One region of the Streptomyces sp. NPDC001617 genome, then DNA from elsewhere that is predicted to be linked to it. Evidence: riboswitches for the same ligand, from Rfam matches in the RefSeq annotation. Region 1 holds a riboswitch; each other region holds the start of a gene.
What was found. Region 1 has a riboswitch for cyclic di-AMP ahead of ACWC09_RS30965 (M23 family metallopeptidase). Riboswitches for the same ligand answer to the same signal wherever they lie in the genome.
Positions count from the first base shown of each region.

Region 2: it holds a riboswitch for cyclic di-AMP, as region 1 does, so the genes downstream of both, ACWC09_RS09795 (NlpC/P60 family protein) here and ACWC09_RS30965 (M23 family metallopeptidase) in region 1, are expected to answer to the same signal.
Region 3: it holds a riboswitch for cyclic di-AMP, as region 1 does, so the genes downstream of both, ACWC09_RS05910 (transglycosylase family protein) here and ACWC09_RS30965 (M23 family metallopeptidase) in region 1, are expected to answer to the same signal.

Region 1 is NZ_JBSFHA010000048.1:52,195-56,398, reverse strand. It holds gene ACWC09_RS30975 (HPr family phosphocarrier protein) at 1-224, shown strand, start outside; gene ACWC09_RS30970 (GntR family transcriptional regulator) at 373-1,065, opposite strand; gene ACWC09_RS30965 (M23 family metallopeptidase) at 1,254-2,018, opposite strand; cyclic di-AMP (ydaO/yuaA leader) riboswitch at 2,031-2,194, opposite strand; gene ACWC09_RS30960 (M16 family metallopeptidase) at 2,386-3,774, opposite strand; gene ACWC09_RS30955 (M16 family metallopeptidase) at 3,771-4,204, opposite strand, start outside.
Region 2 is NZ_JBSFHA010000009.1:58,791-62,994, reverse strand. It holds gene ACWC09_RS09800 (LysR family transcriptional regulator) at 1-532, shown strand, start outside; gene ACWC09_RS09795 (NlpC/P60 family protein) at 594-2,549, opposite strand; cyclic di-AMP (ydaO/yuaA leader) riboswitch at 2,558-2,732, opposite strand; gene ACWC09_RS09790 (DUF5997 family protein) at 2,934-3,341, opposite strand; gene ACWC09_RS09785 (LysR family substrate-binding domain-containing protein) at 3,400-4,170, shown strand; gene ACWC09_RS09780 (alpha/beta fold hydrolase) at 4,202-4,204, shown strand, end outside.
Region 3 is NZ_JBSFHA010000005.1:103,705-107,908, forward strand. It holds gene ACWC09_RS05900 (FtsB family cell division protein) at 1-422, opposite strand, end outside; gene eno (phosphopyruvate hydratase) at 523-1,809, opposite strand; gene ACWC09_RS05910 (transglycosylase family protein) at 2,089-2,772, opposite strand; cyclic di-AMP (ydaO/yuaA leader) riboswitch at 2,776-2,949, opposite strand; gene ACWC09_RS05915 (transglycosylase family protein) at 3,139-4,122, opposite strand.

The DNA of each region.
Region 1 (4,204 bases):
CCATCTTCGTCCGGGCCGCCACGGCCGCAGGTATCCCGGTGACGATCACCAAGGTCGGCGGCACCCCCGCCAACGCGGCCTCCATGCTGGCCGTCCTGGGCCTGGGCGCCCAGGGGGGCGAGGAGATCGTCCTCGCCTCGGACGCCGAGGGCGCGGACGCCGCTCTCGACCGTCTCGCCAAGCTGGTCGCGGAGGGGCTCGAGGAGCTTCCCGAGACCGTCTGAAAAGCGAATTGAGGGTCGCGGCACTCGCCGTCCCGCAGCACTGAAGGGCTCGTCCGGAATTTACCGGGCGAGCCCTTCGCATTTCCCCATTGCGGGCAGCAGAAATAATCCCCCGCGAATTGTCTCCTCTTTGTATACGGCGCCCGTGTTAATGCCGCAGGCCCGACATGTTTACGGGATGTTGCGAGTTCCTCACACCGTTCACGCGTTCGGGGGTGCCGAAGCGCAGCCGGTGCGCGGCCGTCGAGCGCTCGGTGTGCAGCGTGGTGATCGCACGGGCGCGTTCGCCGTCCCCGCGGGCCACCGCGTCGACGATCGCGCCGTGCTCCGCCCAGGACTCCACCGGGTTGGCGGGCGCGTCGACGGCGTACATCCAGGCGATCTTGTGGCGCAACTGGGTCAGCATCGAGGTCAGCGCGGGGCTGCCGGAGGCCTGGGCGAGCGTCTCGTGGAACCAGCCCCCCAGGGAGCGCAGATCCTCGCTGTTGCCCCTCCTGGCCCGCTCCTGGCCCAGTCTGACGAGGCCTCGGAGGACCTTGAGATGGGCCTCGGTGCGCCGCTGGGCGGCCCGGGAGGCACCCAGCGGCTCCAGGAGCATGCGCATCTCCAGCAGGTCGGAGGCCTCCTGCTCGGTCGGCTCCGCGACGCACGCGCCCGCGTGCCGCCGGGTCACCACGAAGCCCTCCGCCTCCAGGGTGCGCAGGGCCTCACGGACGGGGACGCGCGAGACACCGTAGCGGCGGGCGAGGAGTTCCTCGGTGAGGCGGCTGCCACGCTCGTAGACACCCGCGACGATGTCGTCCCGGATGGCCGTGCACACCGAGTGCGCCGGAATACGCATGACCGACCTCCGCCTTAATCCCCGTGAAACGTCGTCGATTGACGTTGTGTCCAAGGACTCTATTGCAATGAGCCGGAATTTCCGACGGCGGACCGGAATCCATGGATATTTTTTGGACAGCAGAGCGACAGAAACGGCGAAACCCCGGCTCCAGGAGCCGGGGTTTCGGTAGATCTTGCGGTCCGTCGTCAGACGTTCACGCCGTGCGAGCGCAGGTAGGCGACGGGGTCGATGTCCGAGCCGTACTCGGGAGTCGTGCGGGCCTCGAAGTGCAGGTGCGGTCCGGTGGTGTTGCCGGTCGAGCCGGAGAGGCCGATCTGCTGGCCCGGAGTCACCTGCTGGCCGACCGAGACGCCGATGGAGGACAGATGGCCGTACTGGGTGTACGTGCCGTCGGCCATCTTGATCACGATCTGGTTGCCGTAGGCGCCGCCCCACCCGGTCTGCACGACCGTGCCGGAGCCGACCGCGTGGACGACGGTGCCGCTCGCCGCGTGGAAGTCGATGCCGGTGTGGCTGCCGGAGGACCACAGGGAGCCGCCGGTCTTGTAGCCCGTGGAGACATACGAGTTGGCGATCGGGGCGACGAAGGTGTTGAGGCGCTTGCGCTCGGCCTCGCGGGCGGCGCGCTCCTTGGCCTCACGCTCCGCCTTGGCCTTCGCCTCGGCCTTCTTGCGCGCGGCTTCCGCGGCGGCCTTCTTACGGGCGGTCTCCTCCGCGGCCTGCTTCTGCGCGTCGGCCTGGGCGTCGATCTTGGCGGCGATCGAGTCACCGATGGTGATGACGGGGGTGAGACCGGTCTGCTCGACGGAGTTCTCCGCGGCGAGCGCGGGGGCCGCGAGGGTACCGATCACGCCGGTGGTGGCGAGGGCCGCGACGCCGGCGGCCGCGGCGGTACCGCGCTTGACGCGGCTGGGACGACGGTGCTTCCCGGTGGCGCACATGAACGCCATGTAGTGGCTGGTCCTTTCCTTCCCTCTCGCCTACCGGGTTAGCTGACGGGTTCGGAGCAGGAAGGTCTCCTACGGACCCCCTCGCGGCTTGCGCGGGCGTCCGATTCACCCCAGGGACTACGTGGGTCCCCGGCTCCCCTGGCTCGCGCCGTACGGGGACTCGGCGATGGCTGTCCGGTGCCGCGGGTGCGGCGCGGTGCCTGACGGACAGCCCGGACGACGCTAAGCGGGGCCGCTTTCAATCCCCAAACGGATCACGGTGTTTGTAGCGCATCCCACAGGGCAGACAGGCAACCTCCGCCCCAATTCGGACATACGGGGGCCCTGGTGACGCATCCGTCACCAGGGCCCCTGCGCGCGCGTGCCGCTACTCGGCCGACACCACGGTGACTTCACCGATACCGAGGGCCTCGACGGGCTCCTTGATCTCGGCCGCGTCACCGACGAGCACGGTCACCAGACGGTCCACCGGGAAGGCGTTCACGGCCGCCGCTGTGGCCTCCACGGTGCCGGTCGCGGCGAGCTGCTGGTACAGCGTCGCCTGGTAGTCGTCGGGCAGGTGCTGCTCGACCTGGTCGGCCAGCGTGCCCGCGACGGCCGCCGCGGTCTCGTACTTGAGCGGCGCCACACCGACGAGGTTCTGTACGGCGACGTCCCGCTCGGCGTCGGTGAGGCCGCCCTCGGCGAGCGTACGGAGCACCTTCCAGAGGTCGTCCAGGGCGGGACCGGTGTTCGGGGTGTCCACGGAACCGCTGATGGCGAGCATCGACGCGCCGGTGCCGTCCGGGGCGGACCTGAGGACCTGCCCGAACGCGCGCACCCCGTAGGTGTAGCCCTTCTCCTCGCGCAGGACTCGGTCCAGGCGGGAGGTGAGAGTGCCGCCGAGGCAGTACGTGCCGAGCACCTGCGCGGGCCACACCCGGTCGTGCCGGTCGGCGCCGACACGGCCGATGAGCAGCTGCGTCTGGACGGCACCGGGACGGTCCACGATGATCACGCGACCGGTGTCGTCGGCGGTCACCGCGGGCACCGGGCGGGGCTCGGCCTTCGAGCCGGTCCAGGCGCCCAGGGTCTCGCCGAGCAGTGCGTCCAGGTCGACGCCGCTGAGGTCGCCGACGACCACGGCGGTGGCCGTCGCGGGCCGGACATGACGGTCGTAGAAGGCTCGTACGGCCGCCGCGTCGATCTTCTCGACCGTCTCCTCGGTGCCCTGGCGCGGGCGCGACATGCGCGAGGTCGCCGGGAACAGCTGCCGGGAGAGCTCCTTGGCGGCACGGCGGGAGGGGTTGGCCAGCTCGTGCGGGATCTCGTCCAGACGGTTGCGGACGAGCCGCTCGACCTCGCTGTCGGCGAACGCGGGCGCCCTGAGGGCGTCGGCGAGCAGACCGAGCGCCTTGGCGAGCCGGGAGGCCGGGACCTCCAGGCTGAGGCGGACGCCGGGGTGGTCGGCGTGCGCGTCCAAGGTGGCGCCGCAGCGCTCCAGTTCGGCGGCGAACTCCTCGGCGGAGTGCTTGTCGGTGCCCTCGGAGAAGGCGCGCGCCATGATCGTGGCGACACCGTCGAAGCCGGCCGGCTCGGCGTCCAGGGGCGCGTCGAGGAGCACCTCGACGGCGACGACCTGCTGGCCGGGGCGGTGGCAGCGCAGGAGCGTCAGGCCGTTGTCGAGCGCGCCGCGCTCGGGCGCAGGGAACGCCCACGGCCTGGCTTCGCCGGCCTGGGGCTGCGGGTGGAACTCCATCGTGGCGAGCTCGGTCACTTGGCCGCCTCCTCGTTCTTGTCGCCGGCTTCGACCGTGGCCTCGGCCTCGGGGTCCTCCGGGGGATCTGCGTCCTCTGCGATCTCTCCGGCGAGCGGCTCGTAGACGAGCACCGCGCGGTTGTCGGGGCGCAGGCGGGCCTTGGCGACCTCCTGGACCTCCTCGGCCGTCACCGACAGCACACGCTGGACGGCGGTCAGGGCGAGCTGCGGGTCGCCGAACAGGACGGCGAACCGGCACAGTTCGTCCGCGCGGCCCGCGACCGTGCCGAGCCGGTCCAGCCACTCGCGCTCCAACTGGGCCTGGGCGCGCTCCATTTCCTCGGCCGTGGGGCCCTCCTCGGCGAACCGGGCGAGCTCCTCGTCGATGGCGGTCTCGATGACCGGCACCTCGACGTCACCGGAGGTCTTGACGTCCAGCCAGCCCAGGG
Region 2 (4,204 bases), on a different contig from region 1:
CCTCGACATCGTGGACCGCCAGGAGGCGACCCGGCGGGTGGCGGAGGGGATCGCCGACGTCGCCGCCACCTACGCCATGGGTCCGCAGCACGATGTGCGGGTGGAGTGCACCGTCGTCATCCCGGTGGCCGCGATCGTGCCGGCCGGCCATGAGCTGGCCGACCGGGACCGGATCACCCTGGCCGAGCTGTGCGCGCATCCGCTCGCGCTCGGCTCGGCCGGCACCAGCCAGCGTGAACTCTTCGACATCGGAGTCCAGTTGGAGGGCCTCACGGTCCGTCCCGCGCTGGTCTGTGACGCGCTCGCCCCACAGTACGAGTTCGTACGATCGGGCGGTGGCATCGCCCTCGTCGGCGATCTCGGCGATCTGGAGGAGGGCGCGTGCACGGAGGGCGTCGCCCACGTCCGGATCGACCACCCGGTCTTCAGGCAGCGCGAGGCCCAGGTCCAGACGATGCTCGGCCGCCGACTGCCGTGGGCGGCCTCGCAGTTCACGGAGTCGCTGGTGTCACGGCTGGACCGGCGCACCTGAGCTTCACGCGGGCGAGGGCCGGCGAGCCGCCGTTGTCACGGCTCGACCGGCGTCCCGGGCCTCACGCGGGGCGTACCGCGATACGGATCGCCGCCTCCCCGGCGTTGTGGATCGACTCCTCACGGATGACCGAGCCCGGACCGGGCGCGTGGATCATCAGGCCGTTGCCGGTGTAGATGCCGACGTGGCTGAAGTTGTCGTGGAAGAAGATCAGGTCCCCGGGACGGCTCTCGGCGACCGGGATCACCATGCCGGTGCTCGACTGCTCGTGCGTGCTGCGCGGCAGGGCGACACCGGCGGCCTTCCAGGCGGCCTGGGCGAGCCCGGAGTTGTCGTACGACTCCGGCCCGACCCCGCCCCACAGGCACGGCCTGCCGATCTGCGCGCGGGCGAAGGCGACGGCACGGTCGGCCTTGGTGGCGCTGGGTGTCGTCTCGACGGCCGGGACGCCCGTCTCGAGCACGGTCGGCTGCTGCCCACGCCAGTCCTCGACCGCCGGCACACCGGTGTCGAGAACCGACGGCTCCTGCAGCCGCCGAGCCTCGTCGGCCGCGCGGCGCGCCTGCTCCTGCGCCACCGGGTCCCGCCAGTCGACTTGGGGTGCCGACGGAGCGACGAGCTGCTGGGCGGCGGTGTCCCAGCCGACCTGTGTCGACACGGCGTCGGCCGCGGTGCGCGTGGCGAGGGGCTGCTGGATCATGGTCGCCCAGCCGGGCTGTGCCGCCAGGGGGTCGCCCCCCGTGAGCGGTGCCACGAGCTGCTGCGCCCCGGTGTCCCAGCCGGGCTGCGTCTGCCGGGCCTCGGGGGTCGCGGGTGATATGGCGGCCTGCTGGACCTGGGTGGCCCAGTCGGCCTGCGCGGGCGCGGCCTGGGGCGTCGTGAACTCGGTGACGAGCTGCTGGGCGGCGGTGTCCCAGCCGGGCTGCGTCCGGCGGGCTTCCCGCCGTGTCGACGAAGCCACGAGCTGCTGTGCGCCGGTGTCCCAGCCGGGCTGCATGCGCCGGGCCTCAAGGCCCACCGGCGATGCGGGGGCCTGCGGTGTCCCGGAGTCCGAGCCCGGCTGCATGCGCCGGGCCTCAAGACCCGGCGGCGATGCGGGGGCCTGCGGTGTCCCGATGTCCGCCCCGGGCTGCATGCGTCGGGATTCCAGGGCCGCCTGCGGCGTCACGGCCTGCTGTGCGCCGGTGTCCCAGCCGGGCTGTGCCGTCGGGGCGTCGGTCGCCGTGCGCTGGGCCGGGACGGCCCAGTTGACCTGGGTCGGTGTGGGCTCGATCGCCGCGGGCGGTGTGCTCTGCCGAGTCGCTGTCTGCCAGGTGCCCTGGGCCGCCCAGGCCGGCGTCGCGACAGCCGCGCGCGGGACCGAGGTCTGCCGGGCGATGTGCCGGTACAGGAGATCGCTGGCCGCGGCGACCTTGCGCTGACTGTCCTGCTTGGACCGGCGCAGGACCGTCTGCCTCGACTCGGGGGCCGCCGGGGTCGGGGGAGCTCCGGCGGCCTCCTGCCGGGGACTGGGTACGGCGGGCAGCGCGGGCGTGGGACCGGCCGTGAGCTCGGCGACCGGGCCGGAGGTCAGCTCGGCCACCGGACGGCGGGCGCCTCCGGCGGGCAGCTCGGCCACGGGCCGGCCGGGGGCCTCCAGCGCACGGGCGGCGGGAAGCTCCGCCGGACGCGCGGGCCGGGACGCGGCCGGACGGGCGGACGTCTCCCTGGCCGGCCTCCGGTCGGTCGGCAGAATGGCCGGAATCGTCGGCCCCAGCGACGCACGCGCCACGTCGAACCACTGCCGGGTGACGTTGTCGAGATCGGGGTCCGAGCCTCTGCGCGCACTCCCGCCCTGTCCCCGCGAACCACGCGAGCCCTGCACCCGGGTCAGGTTGAACTGGCCGGTGTCGTCCTCGGCACGGTCGTAGAGGCTGCTCACCCGCTGCCGGACGGCTTCACGGCTGGGTCCCTCGTCGGAGTTACGCGCACCGGGAAGCCCGAAGCCTCCGGCGCGCGACGATCGTTCCGGCGCCATGGGAGCCGTACTCCTTCCGTACTCCGCCTACCGAGTTAGCTGTCGGGTTCGGGCGGCCGTTCCGGAAGGATTGCCCTACGGTCCTTGCCCCGAAGGACAGTTGGACCGATTCACCCCATGATTCGGTTGGGTCCCCGGCTCCGGCTGCCCATGCGGACGCACCGGATTCGGCGGAGGCCGCTCTTCCCGACGGGGTTCGCCGGAGTGACTCGAGCGGCCTGAGGCCAAGTTAGCCAACTTGTGCGCCCCGTGTGAAGGTTGAAGGCCGGAATGTCCGATACGCTTTTGTGACCTTCGTCGTGACGCGTCGTCAGATCCGCCCGTTGTGTACGCACGGCATCCGTTCGACTACGGACCGTGGTCCAACCCGGCGAGCGGAGAGCGTCAGGAACGCGGGCGCTCGTCGTGGGCGGCCGCGCGCTCGGCGTTCCGCTTCTTGATCCGCGCGCCCTCCTTGCGGACCTCGGCCTGGACGGCGCGCTCCTTCACCAGCCACTCGGGCTGCTCCTGCTTCAGCGTCTCGATCTGCTCGGTGGTGAGGGGCTCGGTGATCCCGCCGCGGGCGAGACCCGAGATGGACACGCCGAGCTTCTCCGCGACCACCGGTCGGGGGTGCGGACCCTTGGCCCGCAGCTCGCGCAACCACTCGGGTGGATTCGCCTGCAGCTCGTCGAGCCGGGCGCGCGTGACGTCACCCGCACGGAACTCGGTGGGGGTGGCCTCGAGGTACACACCCAGCTTCTTCGCCGCCGTGGCGGGCTTCATCGTCTGGGTGGTCTGGTGCGACTTCATACGGTCCAGGGTATCGAGCGCGTACGAGACCTCCGACCACGGCCGGTAACCTGGCGGGGTGACAGGCTCGGAAGCATCCCAGACGTTCCGGCTTGCGTACGTCCCGGGGACGACGCCCGCCAAGTGGGTGCGGATCTGGAACGAGCGCCTGCCCGACACCCCGCTGACCCTCCAGGCCGTACCGGTCACCGAGGCATCCGACCTCCTGCGGGCCGGCGAGGCCGACGCGGGCCTGGTGCGGCTGCCGGTGGACCGCGCGTTCTTCAGCGCGATCCCCCTCTACACCGAGACGACGGTGGTCGTGGTCCCCAAGGACCATGTGATCACCGCGGCCGAGGAGATCACCCTCGCCGACCTGGCCGACGAGGTGCTCCTTCACCCCCTCGACGACGTCCTCGACTGGGACGGCCCGCCCGGTGAGCCCGCCTTCGAACGCCCCGCCACCACCGAGGACGCGATCGAACTCGTCGCGGCGAACATCGGCCTCCTGGTCGTTCCCCAGTCCCTGGCCCGCCTCCATCACCGCCGCGACCTCACCTACCGCCCGGTGACGGACGCTCCCCAGTCGAGCGTCGCCCTGTCCTGGCCGGAGGAGGCCACCACGGACCTGGTAGAGGACTTCATCGGCATCGTCCGGGGCCGCACGCCGAACAGCTCCCGGGGCCGAAGGTCGCAGCCGCAGGAGAAGCCGGCGGACCAGCCCGCGGCCCGGCGCAAGCCCACCGCGGGCAAGACACAGGGCCGCAGCCCTCGCGGCGCGACGAGCAGCACCAAGGGCGCCAAGGGCACCAAGAACACGAACCGCGGGAAACCCCGCCGCCGCTCCTAGGCCGCCCGGCCGTCAGCCGAGAGGAAGCTCCGTG
Region 3 (4,204 bases), on a different contig from region 1:
GGCCGGTCGGCGGCCCCGAGGTCGGCGCGGGACTGCTTGGCCGCGTCCGGGTCGATGACGACGTAGCCCGTCTCGCCCGGCAGCACATAGTGCAGCCGCTGCCGGATCTGCTGCTCGGCGTACGAGTCGTCCTGCCAGCGTGCCTTGAGGTCGCGCAGCTGCTCGACGCGCTGTTTCGCCTGCTGCTTCTGGCGCTGCAGATCGGCGATCTCCGCGCGCTGGGAGACGTACTGCCTTATGGGGTACGCGAGCGCCACGACCAGGGTGCAGAGCACCAGCGCGAGCAGGGCCGCACGGCCGGTGAGGCGGGAGCGGCGGGCCTGGCGCTTGGTCTGGGAGCGGTAGACCCGGGCCGCGGTCTGCTCGCCGAGCAGCTTGATCCTGGTCGCGGTGGAGAACCGGTCCCGGTCCTTCACGGCCATGTTCCCCGCCTCCCGTTCACACGCGCGTACGTCCCCGCACACGGTACGGGACCGGTACGGGGACGTACGTACGACTGGCTAAGGCTTAGCCCTGCCGGGATCAGCCCTTGAAACGCGGGAAAGCGGAGCGGCCCGCGTACACCGCCGCGTCGTCGAGGATCTCCTCGATGCGCAGCAGCTGGTTGTACTTGGCGACGCGCTCGGAGCGGGCCGGGGCTCCGGTCTTGATCTGGCCGCAGTTGGTGGCGACGGCGAGGTCGGCGATGGTGACGTCCTCGGTCTCGCCGGAGCGGTGGGACATCATGCACTTGAAGCCGCTGCGCTGGGCGAGCTCGACGGCGTCCAGGGTCTCGGTGAGGGAGCCGATCTGGTTCACCTTGACCAGGAGGGCGTTGGCGGTGCCCTCCTCGATGCCGCGGGCGAGGCGCTCGGGGTTGGTGACGAACAGGTCGTCGCCGACGATCTGGACCTTGTCGCCGAGACGGTCGGTGAGGACCTTCCAGCCGGCCCAGTCGTCCTCGAACAGCGGGTCCTCGATGGAGACGAGCGGGTAGGCCGCGACGAGCTCCTCGTAGTACTCCGTCATCTCGGCGGCGGAGCGGTCCTTGCCCTCGAACTTGTACGTGCCGTCCTTGTAGAACTCGGAGGCGGCGACGTCGAGCGCGAGGGCGACCTGCTCGCCGGGGATGTAGCCGGCTTCCTTGATGGCCTCGAGGATCAGGTCCAGGGCGGCGCGGTTGGACTCCAGGTTCGGGGCGAAGCCGCCCTCGTCCCCGAGGCCGGTGGACAGGCCCTTGCTCTTCAGGACCTTCTTGAGGGTGTGGTAGACCTCGGTGCCCCAGCGCAGGGCCTCGGAGAAGGTCTCCGCGCCGATCGGGGCGATCATGAACTCCTGGATGTCCACGTTGGAGTCGGCGTGCGAGCCGCCGTTCAGGATGTTCATCATCGGCACCGGCAGCAGGTGCGCGTTCGGGCCGCCCAGGTAGCGGAAGAGCGGGAGGTCGCTGGCCTCGGAGGCGGCGTGGGCGACGGCGAGCGAGACGCCGAGGATGGCGTTGGCGCCGAGGGAGCCCTTGTTGTCGGTGGCGTCCAGGTCGAACATCGCCTGGTCGATCAGGCGCTGCTCGGTGGCGTCGTACCCGACCAGCTCCGGGCCGATCTGCTCGATGACGGCGAGGACGGCCTTCTCGACACCCTTGCCCTGGTAGCGGTTGGGGTCACCGTCGCGGAGCTCGATGGCCTCGAAGGCGCCCGTGGAGGCGCCGGACGGGACGGCGGCACGACCCGTGCTGCCGTCGTCGAGGCCGACCTCGACCTCGACCGTGGGGTTGCCTCGGGAGTCCAGGATTTCCCGGGCTACGACGACGTCGATGGACGGCACGAGCATCTCCTTCTGGGATGTGACGCGGTTAGCAAGGCCGCAGCGGCTCTGCGAGACGAGCCTATCCGCCTCCGGCGGATCGGCCACGTCTCCGACCACCCCTTGGGCAGAACCGAGAGTAAATTGTTTCCGAACGGAACAAAGCGTGGGGGCAAAAAAGCCCCGCCCCGGTGCGTACGGGGGAACACGCACCGGAGCGGGGAGCCCGTGGGGACGGGGGAGGCCCTCACGTGTCCTCCATGGTGGAGGACACGGCTGTCAGGGCGCTGTGGTTCAGCTGTCTGCTTACTTGAGGTGCAGCTGCTGACCCGGGTAGATCAGGTCGGCGTCCTCGACGATGTCCTTGTTCAGCTTGAACAGCTTCGCCCAGCCACCCTTGACGTGGTGCTTCTCGGCGATCGAGCTGAGGGTGTCGCCCTTGACGACCTTGTACTCGCCGTCGCCCTTCTTGACCTTCTTGCCGGTCGGGGTGGTGACGGTCTTGGTCGACTTCTTGACGGCCGTGCGCTCGGAGGAGCGGGAGGCGGTCTGCCCGCCGGAGGAGCGGGTGCTGGAGCCGCTGGAGGAGCTGCTCGAAGCGCTGCTGCCGTTGTAGGCGGCGCTGGACAGGCCCGTGCCGCAGACCGGCCAGGCGCCCTTGCCCTGGGAGGCGAGGACCTTCTCGGCGACGGCGATCTGCTGCGCCTTGGTGGCCTGGTTGGCCTGCGAGGCGTAGGCGGTGCCGCCGTACGCGGCCCAGGTGGAGGCGGAGAACTGCAGACCGCCGTAGTAGCCGTTGCCGGTGTTGATGGACCAGTTGCCACCCGACTCGCACTGGGCGACCGCGTCCCACTCGGAGGCGGTGGCGGCGGAGGCGCTGCCGGCCGCCATCAGCGGCGCGGCTATGGCGACACCGGTGACTCCGGCGAGCGCGGCGACGCGGGTGGCCTTGGACGGACGACGGTGCTTGCCCTTGCCGGAAAACAGCATGGTTGATCCCCTCACCGACGCCTGCGAGGTGAGCTGTCGGGTTCGGGCCGGTTGAGTTGCCCGGCCGCACGCTCGCTTTCACGAGGCGCGGCTACACCCCTAGCCGTATCCAGCGTCAATCGCTGGGTCCGGCGCTTACCTTGGGTCCCCCGCTCCTGCCTACGGCGCTGTTAAGCGACGACTGTTCCCGTACGGCCGCTGGCAGGATTCGGCGTTGCGGCTGTCGGGGCTCGTGTTGCCGAGCGGTGACGACGGTAGACACGGAATCCGGGGAATTTCAAAGACGATCAGGGCTTCTGAGACTCATCCCACACTTTCACCAAACCGGACATTCGGCGCGAAGTGTGACGTGAACTCCCGTCGCTTTTAACCCTGTTCGGCAGGGAGTCGCAGGGCCTGACCGGCGGAGATATGGTTCGGGTCGGTACCGATCGCCTGCTTGTTCTCGGCATAGAGGGCACGCCATCCGCCGTCCACGCCAAGGGAGTCGGCGATGGAGGCGAGGGTGTCGCCGGCGTGGACCGTGTACGAGTCGGGCGCGGCCTTCTTGGCCGAGCTCTCGTCGGCAGCGGCGCCGCGATGCTTGCCGGTGCCGGTGGCGGTGTCCGTGACGGCGTCCGCGGCCCCGCCGATGGCGCCGGTGTCGACGAGACTCCAAGACCCCACAGCCTGGCCGGACTTGTCCGAGTCATCCCCCTTCGCCCGATCTGCGGACGAGTCGTCGGTTCCCTGAGACTTGCTCGCGGCGGACCCGGAGGGCGAGGCGGATGTGTCCGATTCGGCAGAATTACTTGTGGAATCGGATGAAGCGTCGGGTGAGGCGGAGGGCTGGGCACTGGACGACGCACCCGAGGAGGAGTCGCCGGCCGAGCTGCCCGATGAATTGGACAAACCGGTCGAGTCCGAGCTGTCGGACGAATCGGATGAACTCGACGAGCCGTCCGCGACGCCGGTGTCGACATCGGCGGAGCCCGAGTCCTTGGTCAGCCCGGAGGTCAGTCCACAGGTGTGGAAGGCGCCGACACCCTCGGCGTCGAGGAGCTTCTCGGCGACGGCTATCTGCTGGTTGCGGCTGGCCAGGTCGGCACTCGGGGCGTAGTCGAGCCCGCCGTACTTCTCCCAGTCGTCCTGGGTCAGCTTCAGTCCGCCGTAGAAGCCGTTCCCGCTGTTCTCACTCCAGGAGCCGCCGGTCTCGCACTGCGCCACCTTGTCCCAGGTGGTCCCGTCGGCCGCGCTGGCGCCGCTCGCGGCGAACAGCGGGATGGCGATGGCGGAGCCTGTCACCCCGGCCGCGACGAGCAGTGCCGGAGCCTGGCGGGGGCGACGGTGACGACCGTTCCCGGAGAGCATGCGGGGGCCTTTCGCGAGACAGCAATGACCGCGACGCGTGAAGCTTGGGCCAAGCCTTGGCGCCGCCATGGTCCGTGAAGGT